2 regions of the Desertibacillus haloalkaliphilus genome follow, and region 2 is predicted to be linked to the other one. Evidence: riboswitches for the same ligand, from Rfam matches in the RefSeq annotation. Region 2 holds a riboswitch; the other holds the start of a gene.
What was found. A riboswitch is a leader RNA that binds a small molecule or an ion and turns the genes downstream of it on or off. The one in region 2 is predicted to bind cyclic di-GMP.
Positions count from the first base shown of each region.

Region 1: another riboswitch for cyclic di-GMP. It lies ahead of KH400_RS00415 (type II secretion system protein); the one in region 2 lies ahead of KH400_RS06715 (response regulator transcription factor).

Region 1 covers NZ_JAHPIV010000001.1:77,105-85,218, reverse strand. The annotation lists gene KH400_RS00425 (type IV pilus twitching motility protein PilT) at 1-599, shown strand, start outside; gene KH400_RS00420 (type II secretion system F family protein) at 601-1,809, shown strand; cyclic di-GMP riboswitch class II at 1,898-1,981, shown strand; gene KH400_RS00415 (type II secretion system protein) at 2,055-2,483, shown strand; gene KH400_RS00410 (prepilin peptidase) at 2,571-3,323, shown strand; gene pilM (type IV pilus biogenesis protein PilM) at 3,511-4,503, shown strand; gene KH400_RS00400 (PilN domain-containing protein) at 4,505-5,098, shown strand; gene KH400_RS00395 (hypothetical protein) at 5,082-5,726, shown strand; gene KH400_RS00390 (hypothetical protein) at 5,962-7,053, shown strand; gene KH400_RS00385 (Maf family protein) at 7,247-7,822, shown strand; gene radC (RadC family protein) at 8,098-8,114, shown strand, end outside.
Region 2 covers NZ_JAHPIV010000005.1:16,943-25,056, reverse strand. The annotation lists gene KH400_RS06720 (methyl-accepting chemotaxis protein) at 72-2,123, opposite strand; gene KH400_RS06715 (response regulator transcription factor) at 2,194-2,844, opposite strand; cyclic di-GMP riboswitch class I at 3,004-3,090, opposite strand; gene KH400_RS06710 (sensor domain-containing diguanylate cyclase) at 3,192-4,403, opposite strand; gene KH400_RS06705 (PilZ domain-containing protein) at 4,467-4,832, opposite strand; gene KH400_RS06700 (LuxR C-terminal-related transcriptional regulator) at 5,474-7,615, opposite strand; gene KH400_RS06695 (hypothetical protein) at 7,612-7,857, opposite strand; gene KH400_RS06690 (ATPase domain-containing protein) at 7,873-8,114, opposite strand, start outside.

The DNA.
Region 1 (8,114 bases), on a different contig from region 2:
ACATTAACCGCAACTACTCCAAGCACATCATTACGCTAGAAGATCCGATCGAGTATCTTCACAAGCATCAGCTCAGCATTATCAATCAACGGGAGGTTGGTTTTGATACTGAAAAGTTTGCGAACGGCTTACGGGCATCGTTACGTCAAGACCCCGATATTATCCTTGTCGGTGAAATGCGTGACCTAGAGACGATTTCCACTGCGATTACCGCAGCGGAAACAGGGCACCTTGTTTTAGCAACGCTTCATACGAGCAGTGCACCACAGACGATTGACCGAATCATTGATGTGTTCCCACCACATCAACAGCCACAAATTCGTATCCAGCTGGCAGCGACTCTCGTTGGCATCGTCGCCCAGCGCTTATTTCCAGCAGCAGATGGGAAAGGCCGAGTAGCTGCGACAGAAGTGCTCGTTAATCAGCCATCAGTGGCGAATCTGATCCGTAATGAGAAAAACCATCAAATTAAAAGTGTGATGCAAACGAGCCGAGCCCAAGGCATGCACACACTTGAAATGGCGATCAAGCAACTTCGTGACCAAAAGCGGATTTCAGCTGACATTGCTACACAATATTTAGGCGACGGTGAAGTGTAAGATGCCAACGTACAAATACATTGGAAAGAACCGTCGTGGTCAACGGAAGAAAGGCACCATAGAAAGCCGCTCTAAAAATCAGGCTGTCCAAATGTTAAGGGAAATGAACCTGATGCCAATTGAGATCGTTGAAACGCAGCCAAGCATATGGAAGCAAGACATCACGATCGGAAATCCCGTCAAAAGCCAGGACTTCGTCATTTACTGCCGCCAGTTCGCGACGTTAATACGAGCGGGGATTACGATTATTGATGCGACGAGAATCTTAGCGAAGCAAACAGAAAGTAAAGCATTAAAAAAAGTCCTTCAGCAAATGGACGAAGATTTACAAAAAGGTACAGCGATCTCTGCTGCGGTGGAAAAGCATCGCAAAGTCTTCCCATCAATGTTTGTGAACATGATGAAGGCTGGTGAAGCGAGTGGGAATTTGGATGAAACGCTCGACCGGCTAGCCACTTATTTTGAAAAGCAATTCCAACTCAAAAAGAAAATTCAATCAGCGATGAGCTATCCAATTGCGATCGGGCTAGTGACGGTCGGGGTTGTGATGTTTTTATTAGCTTCTGTCGTACCAACGTTTGTTGATATGTTTGCCCAATTCGACGCCCAGCTGCCTGCAATTACAGTCTTCGTCCTAGACGCAAGTGACTTCGTCCAAGCGTATTGGTGGCTGTTGATTTTAGTAATCGCCCTAATTGTTATAGGCATCATTCTTTTACAAAAACGAGATGAACGTGTCAGTTATTGGATCGGCTATATCAGTTTAAAAACTCCGCTGTTCGGGAAACTATTACAGAAAGCGGCTGTCGCAAGAATGACGCGTACGCTCTCATCATTGTTTGCAAGCTCGGTACCGATCCTGCAAGCATTAACGATCGTTGAAAAGGTCGTCGATCATCCGGTGCTTGGAAAGGTGATTTTTGAAGCGAGAGATAGCCTTGAAAAGGGGAATTCATTAGCACAGCCACTTGAAGATAGCTGGGTCTTTCCACCACTCGTATCACAAATGGTGCAAATCGGTGAAGAGACGGGATCCTTAGATTTAATGCTCGCAAAAGTGGCGGACTTTTATGAAGATGAGGTAGAACGAAGTGTCGATTCTCTAAAATCGTTAATCGAACCATTAATGATTGTGTTATTAGCCGGCATCGTCGGGACAATCGTCTTAGCGATTATGTTACCAATGTTTGAAATTTTTAACGCTTTTTAAAAAATAGCTATACAATTGGTCTATTCTATGGTATAAAATTCTAGGTAGGAAACAAAGTAGTCGTGTTTTCCTAGGTAAAAACGACGATGATAAAAAGGGACGCAAAGAACGGTTATCTTCATTTGGGCACTTGGATAACCCGGAGCGATTAGTGCAACCGACCAATTTTGTTTTGCGATGCAATATAAAATTGGTCTTTTTTATAGAACGTTGTAATGATTTTAGAAAACAAAGGAGAGAGAAGAATGATCAAACGAATGAAATTATTAAAGGATCAACGCGGTCTAACGTTGATCGAACTGTTAGCCGTTGTTGTTATTTTAGGAATCATCGCAGCGATTGCTGTGCCGGCGATTGGGAATATAATTGGGGATACGGATGATCGTGCAACCGCCTCTGATGCGTTAAATATTATCTCAGGTGCTAAGCTATATGCAGCTAGTAGTGCTGAGGCAAATAGGGATTGTGCTGATAACGACGGTTGTGATAATGATGAACTTACACGTTATATTGATGGTGTAGACTTGGATGATGTAGGGATTACTGTTGCTCGTACGGAAGCTGATTGGACGATTGATGGGCATGATGTAGCTGATTTAGATGAAATAAATGATGTTGACGGTCTTGTTACTGAACAAGAAATTATCGATTATCTAGAAGGTCTGGAAGAATAGGCAAACAGAAAGTTAAAGACGTTACAAAAATAGAGTGGGAACCTAATAAACTAGTTTCCACTCTATTTTTAAATAAGGACTGATCTCATGGAAACGATCCTTTATATTTATATATTCATCCTCGGCCTTGTCCTTGGCTCTTTTTACAATGTTGTCGGTATTCGTGTTGCTGATGGCGAATCAATTGTCAAGCCGCGCTCGCATTGTCCGCGCTGTCAGCGTACCTTATCAGCATCTGAGTTGATTCCGGTGCTATCGTATCTATTTCAGCGAGGAACGTGTAAAGGCTGCGGGACGAAGGTGTCTATCAAGTATCCGTTATTTGAAGGGCTAACGGCGTGTTTGTTTTTAGTCGCAGCCGTGCTCGTTGGCTGGACGAGTGAGTTATTAATTGCACTCCTTCTCATTTCGTTACTGGTCATCATTACGATTTCTGACTTACATAAGATGCTTATACCAAATAAAATTTTATTGTTTTTCTTTATCGTTTTCATTCCAATCACTGTGCTTATTCCACATGAGCCATGGTGGGACGGGATTGTTGGTTTTTTTGTAGGTGGCGGACTTCTCTATTTGATTGCCATCGTCAGCCGTGGTGGTATGGGGGGCGGGGATGTTAAGCTTTTTGCTGTGCTCGGGTTCATACTCGGGACGCGTGACGTGCTGTTAACATTGTTTGCTGCAACGTTTATCGGTGCTGTTGTTGGGGGAATAATGATGATGACAGGAAAAGTGAAGCGTAAAAATCCCATCCCTTTTGGTCCTTTTATTGCGATCGGTGCGCTTGTCATTTATTTCTTCGGGGAAAGCCTTTGGCATTGGTATGTACAATTTCTCTAATTGTTTTTGACAGCAGTGCTCTACCACTAGAAGGTCATATCGTTTATACTGAAATAAGATTATTACCATGTAACAAAAGGCCTAGGTGCTTATCCTAGGCTTTTCCGTTTTAGGGACCCAGACGGGCTTCCTGAACAGAGAGGATAAGCTGATTCGAGGGTTTGACGACAAAGGAGAGACCGTAGCAATGTTTACGTTTAAAGCGAATAAAAAAACGATTAGTCTAACGATCAACGATTACGTCGTTCGAATGGTTGAAAATAAAAATCATACACTGCCTGGCGTCGTGCGTACGCGTGAACGAGAGTTACCGGCGGGAATCGTCGAAAATGGGAAGGTTGTTGACGAGCTAGCCTTTGTCGGTATGATCGAGAGTTGTGTCCGCGATTGGGGCATTAAAAACAGACCAGTGCAGTTTTTTGTTCCAGATTCAACTGTGATTATGAAAAAGGTTGAGGTCCCATTAGATGTTGCTGATGATGAGGTCAATGGCTATATAATGATGGAGCTTGGTAGCTCGATTCACTTGCCGTTTTCTAATCCGGTCCTTGATGTTCATGTTTTGCCAGCAGTCGAAGGGCAAGACGTTCGTGAGGGATTTTTATTTGCGGCCCCAGAGGATGAAGTTCTTACATATACTGAATTACTAGATGAAGCAAAGCTTAAGCCTATAGCAGCCGATGTGACAGCGCTTGCGTTATATCGTTATTTTTATCAACAAGATATTGCCGCGACGAAGAGCAATTACTTGTTTGCGAAGTTCGATTTAACGACTGTGAATATTAGTATTTTTTCAGAGCATCACCCTGAATTTATTCGACATCAAACGCTTGACCTCGGAAACGATGCGTGGACAAGCAGCTATCAACAAGAAACGAAGCAGTTAAGCTGGCGTTACAAAGGGAATGAAGAAGAGATTTGGTCCAAACTTGATGATCAGCTCCAGGAGATTGAGCGAATTTTAAACTTTTACCGCTATTCGATGCACCAAGGGAACAAGCAAGTGACAAACATCATAGTCACTGGTGATCATCCGTACCTCACTGGCATTAAAGAACAGCTCGCTGAGCGTGTTGAAATTCCAGTTTCAATCACGGAAGCAAAAGAGACTGATGGAAAACAGTCATTTTCGCAAGGGTTTATAGCGACGATCGGGCTGTCGTTGAAAGAGGTGACATAACTTGTTAGTTGATATCAACTTACTTCCTAATCGTGAGAAAAAACGTCCTCTTTTTACGGTCACATTGGTCATCTTTGCACTGATTTTTATTTTGTTTACGACGGCTTTACTTGTGATGTATATGAGTCTAAAAGCAGATGTCGAATCGGCTGAACAAGAATATCACCGCCTTGTGATAGAACGAGCGGACCTTGAGGAAGAGGTTGGGATTGTTCAAGGAGAGGAAATCGGTATTCGCTTACGTGAAGCGATTGATTATACAGAAGGCCTCCAAGTACCGACGACAATCTTCATTTCAGATTTGAATATGCGCTTACCTAGCCACGGCTATTTAAGCTCGTATAATTATCAAAACCGTCAAACAGGCATTCAAGTTCAATTCGAAACATTAGAGGACGTAGCTGCATATGTGACTGAATTAGAACGGTCAGCGTTTGTTGCCGATGTGCAAATCAACTCGGTACATACGTTTGAACATGAAGGAGAGACCAACCAATTTAAGGTCATACCTCGTTATGATGTAAGTTTGTCACTGCAAGCAGATCCGCTTGAATTAAGGAAGGAGGAGAGAAGTCGTCATGGAATGGCTCATTGAAAATCGCTCTAAGCTTTTAGTCAGTCTGGCGTTTCTATTTTCATTGTTAGCGTTGTTCTATTATTTTTTTCTCCTCCCGTTAGAACATGAAAAGAGTGAATTTGAACAGTTGATCACAGCTGAAGAACGACAAATTGCGGCGTTGCGATCAGAAATTGAACGAGGAGGTGCAACGGACGCCAATCTTACACAGCTTGAACGGCAAATGCCACTTGATCGTGAGGTTGACGGGTATTTACTGTCATTAAGTGAGGTAGAGACCGTAAGTAACAGTCGAATTGAATCGATTTCCTTCAATCAATATGATGGGGCATTGGATGAGAGTGTGGTCAATTATCGGAACGAAGAACGTGAACAAGAGCAAGCAGAGGCAGGTGAGGAGCCTGGACCTGAACTAACACCGCCAGAGGGTGTGTATGTGCTCGGTTTGTCACTTCAAGTTGTTTCTCCAGATTATGATCACTTCTTATCATTTCTAGAAGAGTTAGAAACAAGAGAGCGGCTAACTTCAATCCTACAAGTTAACTTTACCCAACCAAATGAACAACAGCTCCTCTTTGCTGAAAATCCATCTGAAGTGATTGCATTCTCAGTAAATATAGAAACGTATTACTACCCTAATCAATAGGGTGTGTTCCGACAAAACTTTCAAGAACAAGGCGACAAATGTCTTGTTCTTTTTTAAACCAATTATGATACCTTCTAAAGTAGATCATTAAAAGCGGAGGAGCGAAGCGACATTGAAAAATCACAAATATCTGCAAAATCTAGTTCTATCAATCTGTTCAATATAATAGAATAGAAATAAGTAGCATGTTGACAAGCCTCTAATGTGGACAGACCGTAGAAAGGAGCTGGAGACGATGAACAAAGAGGACCGGCGAATTTCAATCAAGCTAAATGGACAAGAGCAATCGTACGAGGAAATCCAAACTGATCATCATGATAACAACGAAGAACGTACATATAACCTCACGGAAGAACAACTTCCAACTGTCGACGAACAACAGAACGAGCAACCAGACACACCTCGAACGAAAATTATTGATTTCGGCAAGAAGTTAAATCAGCGAAAGAAAAATCGTCAGCCGTTTTGGGATGATGGCAATCGTGAAAAAAGCCCTAAGCTTCCATATAAAAGGAAGAAGAAAAAGCATCGCAATCACAAACGCTTCTCATTACAGACACTTCCTGTTGGATTATTGGTTTCGGTCGTTTCTGCAATTATCGTTGGTTTAAGTTTTGGCTTTATGGTTTTAACCGTTTTTACAAATGAACCGTCCCAACAGGATGCGACTTTAAATGGGACAAGCGGAGCATTGCCTGTGACTAGTGAGTTATCTGAGGTTCCGACCCTTCAGGCAGAGGTCATACAAGGTGGCGCTTTTTCAACGTCTGTCAAAGGAAATGAAATTGTTACAAGCCTAAACCAAGCCGGTTACCCAGCTGTTTTGACTGAAGGAAGTGATCCAGTCTATATGTTTATTGGACTTGGACAAGACCGAGAGCAAGCCACGGCGATTAGTGACTACTATAAGTCACAAGGGCAAGAAACGTATATTAAATCGTTTGCCGTTCCTGCAACTGGAGCGAACATCGAAAGCACTGAAGCGGTTAACTTTTTTGTCGATGGGGTCGCGATTTGGCAAGAATTGATTGCGTTATCAGTGAATGGGATCGCAGGCAACGGCTCGTTAATTAATGCGGAAAATGTTCAGTCACTGAATGAACAACATCAGCACTGGCAGCAAACAAGTGCCGTTTTTTTTGAATCAGCTGGTGAACAAATCGAAGCAAATGCGAAGCCATTTACAGAAGCGATCGCAACTGCAGTTGAACAAGTCAGCAGTTATCAGCAACAGGGACAGGCTAGCCAGATGTGGGGTGTGCAACAATCATTATTACAGGCAATGCTCGCTTATGAAGCATTAATGGATCAGTTAAGTGTTTCATAAATCATTGCACCTAGGTACAACGTTAAAACATTGTACCTAGGGTGCCTGTCCCTCGAATGGTAGCTAAATCAGCTTAAGGTTACAGAATGTTCAAAAAATGGAGTTGCGAGTGGTTGTGTAATTTGGTATTCTAATGGTAATCCTTGTACAATAAAAGATACCGTAAATTTTTATTGTAAAGGATGATCTCTTCATGAAAACATTTATTTTAGCCTCTGGTTCACCACGCCGTAAAGAACTTCTCGAACAAGCTTTTCTACCTTTTACCATATCCACAAGTTCAATAGACGAACAGATCAATCCCAACCACACTCCAAGTGAAGCTGTCGAATCGTTAGCTCGCCAAAAGGCAACAGATGTCTTTGAAAAAAATCCTGATGCTATCGTGCTCGGGTCTGATACAGTTGTGGCCTTAGATCAGCAAATTCTCGGAAAACCGAAGGACGCTGATCATGCAAGAGCGATGCTCAGCCAACTCTCAGGAACAGAGCATGCGGTCTATACTGGGGTTGCGATTGTCAGCAAAGACCAAACTCGAACATTCCATGAAAGAACAAGCGTCACCTTCTGGGAGTTAACTGCTGACGAGATTGAGCAATACGTCAGCACCAATGAGCCGTTTGATAAGGCAGGTGCCTATGGCATCCAAGGCTTTGGTGCAACGCTTGTCAAGTCGATAGCAGGTGACTATTTTTCGGTCGTTGGGCTACCACTTGCGCGCACGGTTCGTGAGTTGAAGTCATTTGGGATTACCCCACAGGTCTCTTAACTAACCATTCAAGGCACTAATTGCAACATAGTAAGAGGATGTTCAAAAAGTCCAGTAAAAATCACCGTCGAATTTCTTCGCTGGCTTGCATGTGCGCTGCTCACGTATGAACAGCATACGCTACACTATCCTAGCTACGCCGCCTCGAACTTCTCGGTTCTTTTTGTCCTCCTTTTTGAACACGCACTGTAAAAAAGCGATTCAATGTACATGAAAACTGTTTGATTGTAAACAATAGGTAAGGGAGGAACTTTCTATTGGAAGAAAATCGATTAATGATTCGTGATGTTCC
Region 2 (8,114 bases):
TAGAGATTTCGATTTACATCATTAAAAGCTATAGGAGATAAGATGTTTTTTCTACTAGTACTAAACTAGTCTTAAAGTTTAAATGTTTTCACTAAATCCTGTAATTCATCAGCTAATTTTGCTAGTGATTGAGCTGAGTTTGTTATTTCTTTAGATGACGTTAACTGCTTTTCCATAGAAGCTGACACTTGCTGGCTTTGCGATGTTGTGCTAATCGATGTACTTTCAATTTCATTCATCGAAGTCACAACACCTTCGATAGAGGAACTCATATGATTCGTCGCTTCAGAAACTTCTAGTATTTGCTTTGTTACTTCATTAATAGAAAGTTGAATATCACTAAAAATTGGCTGTACTGATTTAATTGCTGCAACCCCATTGGATGACTGACTTACAGTGTCATTAATTGATAGCACTGTATTTTCTGTTTCAATTAAAATGCTAGTAACCAATTCATGGATTTGTATAGACGATTGTTTAGATTGTTCGGCTAACTTACGAACCTCATTGGCAACAACTGCGAAACCACGTCCATGTTCTCCGGCTCTAGCTGCTTCAATAGAGGCATTTAAAGCAAGTAGGTTGGTTTGATCTGAAATATTAGAAATAACTTCAACAATCTCGCCAATTTTTTTCGACCGTTCTTCTAGACTTTTTACTTTTGTCGCTGTGTTATGAATATTTTCATGAATCATTTCGCTTTCTGTAATAAAGTCAAAGATCTTACTAGAACCATCATTTGCTTTCTTATTGGCCAGTTCCGATGAATTAGCCACCATTTTCGCATTATCGGCTACTTGTACGACCCCGGAAGCCATCTCTCTTATTCGATCAGCGCTTTCGGAGGCTTTAGAGGATTGGTCTTCCGCACCTACAGAAACTGTTTGAATTGCATTAGCAACTTGTTTACTTATTAAAGAGGATTGATGAGAAGTGCTCGACAATTCTTCCCCTGAAGCTGCTACTTTTTCTGAAGACAAACGGACCTGTGTTATAATTTCTTTTAACTTCAATAACATTGTATTAAATGAGTCTGCTAATTCACCAATTTCGTCATTGCTCCTAATCTTTAATTGTTGAGTTGTTAAATCCCCATTTGCAATTTTTTGAGCGGCTTTTGTAACTAGGCGAATCGGCTTAATAATAGTTAAGATACGGAAGATAACAATTACACTAGCCACGATAACACTAAATGTAATCACGAGAATAATACTGAACTTTAAATCCTCCACTTTTCCCATATACTGCTCAACAGGCATATACGTTAAGATTTTTAACCCGTTCTTTTCATTCGTCACAAATGAGCCGATATTTTTAGTACCATTTAGCGTAAAATGTCCACTTCCCGAACTGTTTTGTTCCATGCTTAAATAAAAATCTTGAATTTCTTGACCGTGCTCTTCACTCATAAAATTTAAATCAAGGCTTTGATCACTTCTACCAGATGCAATCACCAATCCTTCAGGGTCAATAATCATCGTATGAACATTTTGCTCTGAAGTTCCTTGCACTAATTCTTCCGTCAAACGATTGATATCTACAGACATAACAAAAACGGATAAAAGTTCACCCTCCTCGTTAAATAAAGAGTTTGAGACAGCAATTACAGGTCTTTCTGTTATAGGTGAATACATATATTCACTAGCCGATACACCAGGATTTTCAAGCTGCTCATAATAATAAGCTTCTAGTTGTCTGTCAAAGACGTGCCCCACTGATACTTGTCCTACCCCATCTACCAAGACTTGATTATCGTAAGAATAGAACATATTTTCATATAAACCATCGGATGTAGCCACTCGTTCTTCCAAGCTTTTGGCAATGGCACTTAATTGTACTTGATTCACTTCATTGGTTTCAGCTAGTTCATTAAAAAAATCAGTCACATATAGGTCATTAATAATTGAATGAGAAATGTCAAACTGTGAATGAAAGACAGAATCCACTTGCTTGTTCTTTTCCACTGCAAGATGAGTTAATGAACGACTTGCTTCATTTTCCAATGCATTAGAAGTTGCATACAACGTATACACGATGTTGATAACCATGGGCATCAACATACAAATAATAAAAACAGAAAATATTTTAAGAAATAGACGATTTTTAAAAATCCTTTGCTTCATATTAGACTCCTTAAAGTAATATTTCATTCCCCTAGATTCAGAGCGAAACATTGTGAATTATCTCCTCTCATCAGCTTAATGACACCCACCCATTCTTAATCGCTGTAACAGCTGCTGATGTACGATCAGGGACATTTAACTTTTTTAATATAATGTTTATATAATTGCTTACCGTATATGGACTAAGATAAATAGAGTTGCCAATTTCCTTATTTGTCAAACCAAATGATAGTAATTCTAAGATTTCTATTTCCCGCTCTGTTAGTAATTCACAAGAGAATTGTGAATTATTACTCATGGATTTAGGAATTAGGAGTTTTTGGTATTCACTTATGACAACTCGAGTGGCTTCAGCATCTAAATATGAATACCCGTTACGAATAGCTTCTACAAGTTTTGATAATGACTGGCTGTTATAGGACTTCAATGGAAACAATCCTGTAGCACCATATTTTAAAAAGCGTTTTATATCATAATCAGTTGACTTTGTTACTACAATATATTTTTGTGATGTTGGATTCTCTTGGTTCATTTCTTTAAGAAGATTTAAAGATTGTGATCCTTCACAATCACTATCAATAACAAATATGTCCGCTCTAATATTCCCTACGAAATTTTTTGTTTTTATTTGTTCTAATATCCAATCACTTCCCAAAGCATTCTCAATTAATGTAAATAGTGAATCAGAATCCGAAATAATCGTTATCTTTTTTTGTTCCATCAATAACCCGCCCTTATAGTTACTATTCATTCTTTCTAATAATTTTTTAAAATCCTATCAACACATTATAATTAAAAGAACAGATATTTTTTAATATTCCGTCGTTTTTATAAAAAAAGTGACCCCAAGAAACTAGGCTCACTTGTACTTCTAGTATTCTTTGGCAACCCGGCTACCATAGCATAATTGTGCTTTAGGCCCGCAGCTTTGCGCCCTTATCTTTCGATAAGTTTGCCTTTATCAAGTTAAATTTTAAAACTGCTGTGTTTGAAACGATATAAATACTACTAATATGGAACTTTTTTATTAATTAGCGGTGGTAGCATATAACCATTCTTTGCGAAAGGTCATTTAAATATTTTAGAGTTTTGTATCGTGTTCATTAATTTTTCTAATAGTCCAATGTTATTTGACTTTACTTCATGTAAATCATGTGTATAGATTTTATAATTATTTTTTCCTGTACTTTTTGCGAAATACATTGCTTTGTCAGCGTGATCAATCAATGTTTCTTTATCTTCTCCATCATCTGGATACATGCTGATCCCAATACTTACAGAAATATTCACTTCGTTTTCATCGATTGTATAGGGAAGTGCTACGCTATTGAATAAACGGCTTGAAATGACTTCTATTTGATCCTTCGTTGTTTCTTCAAAAACAACGATAAATTCATCTCCACCAATTCGAGCAATAAGATCTTCTTCTCTAATACAATCATTTATACGATTTACTACTGCCTTAAGCAATTTATCCCCAACTTCGTGTCCCATCGTATCATTGACAATTTTAAAATCATCAAGGTCAATAAACATAAGTGAAAAATTATGTTTACTACGCTTCGCACGAGCTAACGCCTTCCTAATGTAACTATATAAATATTTTCGATTTGGCAAATCGGTTAGCTCATCATAATATGCCATTTGTTTTAGTTTATTTTCTAATTCTTTTCGATCTGTAATATCCATGAATTGACCATTAATTTTTGTCAGAATCCCATCCTTGTTTAAGGTTGGTGAAGATATTTTAATTAACCACCTTTGTCCTAATTCAGGATGAAGAATGCGATACTCGACTCTCACCGTTTCTCCTGTCAGCAATTGTTTTTCGGCCTCTTCAACTTTCGTAACATCCTCCTCATGAACCATTTCCTTCCATAATTCATGATGATCTTTAAATGCATCTTGTGAATATCCGTATACTTCGTTAATACCTGCAGAATAATAGATATCTTGATTTGAAAGATCAAAACTATAGATTGCCCCATCAAGGGAATTAAATAGATTTTCGTACTCCTCTTTTTTATTGCTAACTACCATTAGCCGATCTTTTATCTGTTCTTTTTCATGTAACAATTGATTATAACTTTCATATTTTTGTTCATATTTACCGCCTAGTCTCCACACACTGTAGCTAATAAATAATATCCCCGATAAACGCAACCACATTTCTACGCTAAAACCACTTTTGGTATGTTGATAAATATCTATAGCCGCTATTACTAAAATAACAACAAGGACTAACCATCTTTTTTTGTGAACGTTAACCTCATTCTTCATTCTATAGTCTCCTCATAAACCTATTGAGCTAACTGATAAACGATCAGTCATTATTACAAACACTTAATCGTTTTCCTGTCGGATATATTCTTTTAGCCCATTTATCATATCTTCACTCTCACCAATGTCCGTAGACAAATCGATGCCGTAATAATATTCATTCATATTCGCTACCTTTTGCCAAACTACTCTTCCCCGTACAACCCAATCTGAAAGCATAGTAAAATACACTTCGACATCTATTTCATTACGTGTTACCTGTAAATCTAACATTGACATTAATTTCAACCCAGATGGACTAATATCTTGTATTTTCCCTTGACCTTGATTACTTTCGATCTCCTCTCCATTAATTTTTATAATGTTGAATGTACATGTTAATGGAGGTTGAAATTCATATCGAAATGTTTCTTCCCGTTTATATAACATATCCCATCACCTCTTAAAGATTGTTAATTATAGTCACCAAACTGATTTAATATATTAAGATAAATAACGGATGATTAACAAACCAATAGTATATTTATTGTAAGTAGATTTCGGTTTCTATAGGTTCAATATATTGAAATATCACCTCTTCCCCTACTTTATATTTTAGAACTATTTTTTGATCACTAAGTCGCTCTAGCTCTTGTAATCGACTATTGTTTCTGGAGCTACATACAACACTTTTACTTTTTATCAATGCAAGTGTTACTTGTGTTACTTTCAAAATAGCCTCTGAGTCCCTCGACGTTGCTGTATTACCATATCTCAATGTAATTTTATACAGCCCCCTATAATTATATTGATTGATCTTATCAATGCTATTTTATTATCCACATAAATGGCGTTTTCGTAATCAGCGAGTATTCCTATTTTTATTCCTTATTAATTATCATTAATCTTATAGTTACATAAGGTGCAACAAAGGATAAGATACCATTAGGAAATGCATACTATTCCAAAACCTGTTTTAAAATAGAGAAGGAATCTTTTCCTATTTATCTTTCGGTAAAAATAGACGGTAGGGTATTCTGTTATTGAAATTAAAAACGGCCATTCCTTGAGCAATGCTCAAAGAACAGCCGTCATATATCACTTTTATTTGGTGTATATCCTAATTGATACACTTTAGCAATTGCTTGTGAACGATCGTTTACATCAAGCTTTTGGAAGATTCGAGTAATGTGATTCTTTACTGTATGTTCACTGATAAATAGTCTCTTTGCAATTTCACGATTATTATATCCTCTTAGCACAACATTCAAAACGTCAATTTCCCTTGTTGATAATTGAAGCTTCTCCTTAAGAATAAGATTATCATTTTCATTGTTCAACCTTTTATTAACAATAGGAGAATCGCTACGTTCTAATGTAATGTTAGTTTCAGTTATAGATCTTTGGTTTATAAAAGATATAAAATTTGATCGAATATCTTTATCAATATCTAACCAATTTTCCACAACCTCGATCGTTTCACCTTCAGCTAGGAACTTATAAACAAGCCCCAATATTTGGCTATCTCTTCTCCTAATAGGTTCATGATTCAAAACCTTTTTACAACCCTCTACTATCTTAAGCAAATCATTATTTTGAATATATTTCTCCAAAAAATTCAGATCATAAATAGCTAATCCACTAACTTTATTAAGGTCCTTAAAACCATTCTCACCAAGGTAAATCGTGAAATCCTCAACCATCTTTTTCAATTTAATCGAAAAATCATATGATTTCTGATCATGTTGACTAATAACGTCCTGTAACAGTGATAAGGATTGATCTTCTTTGCTGATTTCTTGAAAATCTTGACATAGATGAATGGCAATACCACCGGCGACAGCTAAACTTGATAAAAAAGCGTTAAACTCATCCTTATTATGAGGGTTTAGACCAATACTTAATACCCCATATAGCACTCCGTTATAACAGAGCGGTAGTTCTAGTACTCTAACTCCCCAATTCGTTGTTTTAATTTGGGGATGTTCAATATCAAAATCACCAACAGAGTATGATGAAATTCTCTGAGCCACATCATGACCATAGTCATTTATTTCCGCTGCGGTTAACCCTCGCGAAACAACATCCATTTTGGATGGATTCGACAATGATTTGTAAACAATGCACGAAAATGGGCCTCTTATAATGTTAGTACTAATATCCACTAAGATGTAAAGAATTCTTTTTATATCTTTCACTGTAGTAATTACACGAAAAATTTCATTAAAAGTCGCGAGCTCCATAAGGTGATTTTGAAGGTTTTCTTTAATATGTTGATATGAAACTAAAACACTTAACAGCGAAGAATTTAGTTTCATTTGTTCTAGGACTGCTTTATCGTTTATTTCTTTTTTCGTGCTACCACCAAATAAAATCCCAATAACTATTTGCTCTTCATAGACTGGGACGCTAAAAATACTAATGGGATGTAACCCGTACTTTTCAAACCCATTACTCCGAGGATCATTTCGAACATCTTTCCAAAACTTGTACTGCTGAACAGCGGCTGTATGTCCTAAAAACCCTTCCCCCATCGAAAAAGAGTGGCCTTTGAACGATTCCGCATTTTCACCGTGAAAAGCATCAACCGTAAATTGATCATTTTCACTTTTTAATGCTAGTCCCACAAAGTCTACTTCAGAATATAGTTCAATCATTTTATCGATTGTAGAATTTAATGTCACGACCTTCTCTACCCTAATAGATTCAAGCGTTTCACTAAGGAAAGACGTTTGACTCCTATGCTCTTGTTCATTAAAGCAGGCTAAAGACGCTTCAATGATCTCTGCTGCTTTCTCCACCTTCTTAAGCCTTTCAGCAATTACTTCCCTAGACAGTTCCGGTAGAGTTTCCACTTCTTCTACAAGCCCATTAATTTCCTGAAAGTTTTTCAATATAAACTTACTGACAAATGATCGGGTGCCTTTCTCTAATAAATCTCCTGCCAAAAGATAATGAGTGATCTGCCCTTGAACCTTTATCGGTGAAACAATATATTTTAATCCTAAAGGGGTATCGATTAGTATTGTTTTTGGGATCCCCCTAAGTGAATCTATACTTTCTTGAACATATTTTTCAATCCCACAATGTTGATGAATTAAACTAGATAATGTATTTTGAGTAGATATATCTGTCAAAAAATTCCCTTCACTGTCTACTATGCACATCGTTAATTTCGTCAATGACGCGTACGTATCTTGTACATCTTGAATAAAATCTATTGATTTGTTCATAGTTGCTCCTGCTGCATATCAATGGTTTCAACTGGTTTAATATAATGATAAATCGCACTTTCTCCGGTCCCAACTACCTCTAAAACTGAAGTTTCAACCATTTGATTTAGTATTTCAAATAGATCCTCAGGGTCTCTCCCTATTCGAAGAGCTAGGCCATCAACCGTCTCATATGCATAAGGATTCCCTTGAAAAAATAATGTACATTCAATTAATAATGGATTTAGTTTTAATTGATCCATCTTCTTTTCTCCCCTTTACACTAACCTGATAAATGGCTTTGACGGAATGTTTTCGACTAGCATAGGCTGTGACATATTTCCTTGAGGAGATTTTTTCAACTGAAAATATTGATAATTCCCATCAACCCACGTTTGGAAGACTCCATTTGATGTTCTCTCAAGGAAACTTGAAGTTTCTTTCCCAATCTCAGTGAAGTTACTTAATGCAATCATACTCATTTCCCATGAATTGATTAAAGCAGTTATTTCCGTGTAAT